One region of the Ruegeria sp. HKCCD6428 genome, then DNA from elsewhere that is predicted to be linked to it. Evidence: riboswitches for the same ligand, from Rfam matches in the RefSeq annotation. Region 1 holds a riboswitch; the other holds the start of a gene.
The links. A riboswitch is a leader RNA that binds a small molecule or an ion and turns the genes downstream of it on or off. The one in region 1 is predicted to bind cobalamin.

Region 1 (2,199 bases):
CAGCATCTCTCCATCCTGCCAGATGTTGGAAGAAAGCGAGTTCAGGTCTTTCATCAGACTTACTCCGCCGCCAGGGAGTCAGGGGCCAGGCGGGCCGAAACTGTGTTGCAATACCAATCCACGAATTGCAGCACGCCGGATTCCTGAATGGCTGAATACGGGCCGGGCACATAGGCCGGGCTGTTGATGCCCTGCTGGTTGTCCTCGACCACCTGACGGTCTTCGTCATTCGTGGCGACCCAGACTTCGGTCAGGCGTTTCACGTCATAGTCAACGCCTTCAACCGCATCCTTGTTGACCAGCCATTTGGTCGTGACCTCGGTCTCTGTCGGGCTGATCGGCGTAACGCGGAAAACAATCGAGTGATCGGCAAGAAAGTGGTTCCACGTGGTCGGATAGTGGAACTTCAAAAGCGATCCCGCATCCGCAAAGGGCGACCGGCCCAACCAGCGGCGCACGGCGGATCTCCCGTCCATCGTATAGCTCTCGGCCCCTTCTTTCAGCGGCATCCGCGCTAGTCGATATTGCCCGTCCTCGTGCAGATAGAACTGCGATGGCATGCCGGCAGCCTGGCACCTGTCGAAATGGGCTTGCATATAGGCTGGGGTTTCACCGCCTTCGATCCCCGTCACGCCCGGATCATCAGGGAAGGTCCGGCACAGCGCAGGGTGGTTGCCGCCGCAGTGATAGCACTCGCGATTGTTTTCCCAGACCAGCTTCCAGTTGCCGTTCTCGATGATCGTGCTTTCGAAGGCGACCTTGGCATTCGCAAGATCATGCGGCTTAAGATACGGGCGCGCGATATTGGCGAACGTGTCAAAATCCGGGGCGACATCCGCCAGACAGATGTAAACCAAGCCGGCAAGCTCGCGGCAATGAACCGTCTTCAAACCATGCTGTCTGGGATCAAACTCCGGCCCCATGTCGCGGGCCCACAGCAATGAGCCGTCAAGCTCGTAGGTCCATTGATGATACGGGCAAACCAGCTTCGGCGCGTTGCCTTTTGCCGCCTTGCATATGATCGAGCCGCGATGGCGGCAGGTGTTGTGAAACGCCCGGATCTGGTTGTCGGCGCCGCGCACGATGATCACGCGATAGGCACCCACGTTGTACGTTACGTAGTCGCCGGCTTTCACTAGTTCGCAGGCCGGAATGGCAAAGAGCCATTCGCGATAGTGGATGGCTTCCAGGTCGGTCTGAAAGATCTCGGGGTCGGTGTAAAAGGCCCGTTCCAGAGCATAGCCCGGGATTCGACGCGCCAACAGGTTTTGGACATTGTTCACTTCTGGCTCTCCTGCCGCGCCCCGCGGCATTGCTTGGGCAGATGACAGGGAGGAACCGTCCGGAGGCGCGCGAGGACCACGTCCGAAACCCGTGCCCCCACCGCCACCCGCGGTTTGACATATCTGCAAGGCTGGTTTCCGGACTTGAAAGGGGCTTGCACCCGGTTGCGACACCTTCCCGGGATCCTCGTCCCAGTGGTTGATTGTCGAACCTGACCTTTCTTACCGTTGCGGGGGCAGTGCCGGAATTCCACCGGCTTCCCAATTCTCCGCTGTCTGAGAATCAAACAGCGGCACCTCACGATGGCAGCCTACTTTTTACCCGCTTGGGCGCTGAAATGCTTGCGACATTTCCGGTTTCAAAACAGACATAGAAATATTCCGGCAGAGTGGACGGCGCCGGGACCACAGTCCTTGGCACAGGGGCGTGGCAGGCTCGCCAGCATGGCGTTTTGCGGTGGCCGATGGCCTTGCGATGGATGCGGCCACGTCTGACATCCGCGCCGTAAAATTGACCCCCAACCGCGACGGCGAAGGCCGGCTGCTCTGATCAGAAACCAAACGCTGCGCGTCGCCTGAGCATGGCTGAAAAAGAGAGTGTCGGGCCAAGTGAAGGAGGTTTGCAGCAGGCCCTTTTGCGTAAAGTTGATCCGTTTGGGATAGTGCTGGCTTTCAATGGGGCAGGTGAAGAATGCGAATATCCGTCATGCGAGAGTTGTCAGTCCACCCTGTCAACGGCCGGTAGAAAACCTCATTTTGTCTATAAAAAATTGTCTTTTTCGGGAAAAACCATTACGTTTTCCGAAAATGGTGGAAAACACCGGAGGCAGTAAGAGAGCAGATGCCAAAACCGAAAACAGGTGTTTTGCGGACAACAGTTCCTTCGCGCCTCATGGGAAAACGGGATGGTCTGTTT
Region 2 (2,199 bases), on a different contig from region 1:
TACCTATTCCCGTTCACTCTACGCACTGGTTTAGACGAAGGATCTGAAATCCGGGCGTGGGATGCTCTGTGCAGAAAACTGTTGATCTCGAAAGACAATCAGCTTTCTCCGTTGCACCGGCATATTATCAAGGCAGAAGACATCATCAACCGGGGCGGCGGCGATCTCGTTCTGGAAATTCATGCGTCGGATCCAAACGGTGGCGTCGACCGCGACAACCCGGTGACGGTCCCCAGCGATGCCTGCCCTGTAACCTTGCAACCCCAAGAGTACGTGCGGCTGAAGCCGAGGCAAAGCGTAACTCTGATGCCCGGCATCTGGCACGCTTTTTGGGCCGAGCGCGGCGATTGCCTTATTGGCGAGGTATCGACCGTGAATAACGACCGCACCGACATTGGGTTTGAAAAGCCAATTCCACGGTTTTCAAAGGTCGAGAAAGATTCTCGAGCCGGATTTCCTTCTTGTACCAGACTATTGACACCGTTCGGTCCGGGCTGGCGCAGCAGGACAGCTGGCGCGGCTATTGCAATTCCATCTACCAACGCGTTCGTCTGCCGCTTGACAAGTCTGGCATTGCCGGACTAGCTGAGCGGGATGGTTCCGTAAGGGATGAAAATGGGAACACGGTGCGGCGCTGGAATGTGCCAAGTCCGTGACTGCCCCCGCAACTGTAAGCGGTGAGCGACGCCACTTCACCACTGACCCGCATGGGTTGGGAAGGTCGGCCAAGCAACGACCCGCAAGTCAGGAGACCTGCCATCGCACTATAAACCAACCCGAGGCGGGGCGTCTCGGAAGGAGGCTTGATGGCGCGTTTGCGTAATATCTGGGTATGTGCCCTCTGTCTGCGTCTGGCAAACGACGGAGATGGCTATGACCTGCTATTCTGATCACTACGTTCTGATCTGTTCAACATGTCAGGGGGCGATGTCTGCCGAGGCTGCGCAAGACGTGCTGAATGCCCGGTTGCCTGACGGTTTTGAAACCCGAATGGTGGCCTGCATGGCAGGTTGTGAACGGGCCATGACGGTCGGATTTCAGGCCCCGGGCAAAGCGCAGTACCTGTTTGGCGATATCACGACATCACACGACCTGTCCGCCTTGGTCGAATTCGCGACCCAGTTCGGCGACAGTGACGATGGCTGGACCAGCGCCTCGGACCGCCCCCCTGCCCTTTTCGCAAAGACCTTGTCGCGAATACCCGCATTGCCGTCCGGTGGCGCTTCATGAGTTTTCTGGTTGCCGAGAATTTGGAGTACTATGCTCTTAATGGCGATATCCTGTTGCAGGATGTGTCCTTTCGTCTGGAAGAAGGATCAATTCTGGCAATCGCCGGGCCGAACGGCGCCGGCAAGACCACTCTGCTGAAACTGCTGTGCGGGATCGAACGGGTTATCTTGGGTGATGTTTGGATAGAAGGCCAAAGCCTACGGACCCTGTCCGCTCGCCAACGTGCCCGCTCCATTGCTGTGGTCGGGCAGCAGGAAATGCCTGACGGGCGGATGCGCCTGCAAGACTATGTTGCGCTGGGGCAAATCCCGATTCAGGGCGAACGTTCGATGGCTCAGCACAAGGCTGATCTGGAACGGGTTCTGACGACGACCGAGCTGTCGCATTTTGCCAACAAAACGATGGGTCAACTGTCCGGCGGAGAACGTCAGCGCGCACATATCGCGCGCGCGTTGGCCCAGAACCCGTCCTTGCTGTTTCTAGACGAGCCAACCAACCATCTGGACCCCGATGCCAAGGGGCACATGCTGTCTCTGGTTGCTGATCTGGGGGTAACGGTCGTCATGATCGTCCATGATCTGGTCATGATCCCGGAATTCGCCACCCATGTGGCGCTGATGAAAGCCACGCGTCTGACGGGGTTCGGGCCTGTTGTCGAAGTTCTGACCCCAGACCGGGTACGTGAGACATTCGGCGTGGATTATCTGTGCTTTCAGCACGAAGGCCGCATGATCCCCGCACTGGATATCCGAAAACGGAAACTGTCATAATAACAGGAACTTAAATATGATGCAGAAACTTTGGCCGGTCGTTGTTTTCGCTGGCTTGGCAGGTGGCGCGGCAGCAGAGGGCGTCACCGTGGACAATTGCGGCGAACCGCTGGCTTTTGACTCGGCGCCGGAACGTCTGGTCGTGCATGACATGAACATGACGGATATGGCCTTTGCGCTCGGCCTTCAGGACAAGATC

Region 2: another riboswitch for cobalamin. It lies ahead of GS620_RS08265 (DUF1636 domain-containing protein); the one in region 1 lies ahead of GS620_RS17220 (aromatic ring-hydroxylating dioxygenase subunit alpha).

Annotation. Positions count from the first base shown of each region.
Region 1 is NZ_WVQX01000008.1:152,649-154,847, reverse strand. It holds gene GS620_RS17225 (hybrid-cluster NAD(P)-dependent oxidoreductase) at 1-54, opposite strand, end outside; gene GS620_RS17220 (aromatic ring-hydroxylating dioxygenase subunit alpha) at 60-1,313, opposite strand; cobalamin riboswitch at 1,395-1,599, opposite strand; gene GS620_RS17215 (hypothetical protein) at 1,865-2,116, shown strand; gene GS620_RS17210 (hypothetical protein) at 2,125-2,199, shown strand, end outside.
Region 2 is NZ_WVQX01000002.1:627,126-629,324, reverse strand. It holds gene GS620_RS08270 (D-lyxose/D-mannose family sugar isomerase) at 1-585, shown strand, start outside; cobalamin riboswitch at 579-776, shown strand; gene GS620_RS08265 (DUF1636 domain-containing protein) at 874-1,230, shown strand; gene GS620_RS08260 (ABC transporter ATP-binding protein) at 1,227-2,000, shown strand; gene GS620_RS08255 (ABC transporter substrate-binding protein) at 2,017-2,199, shown strand, end outside.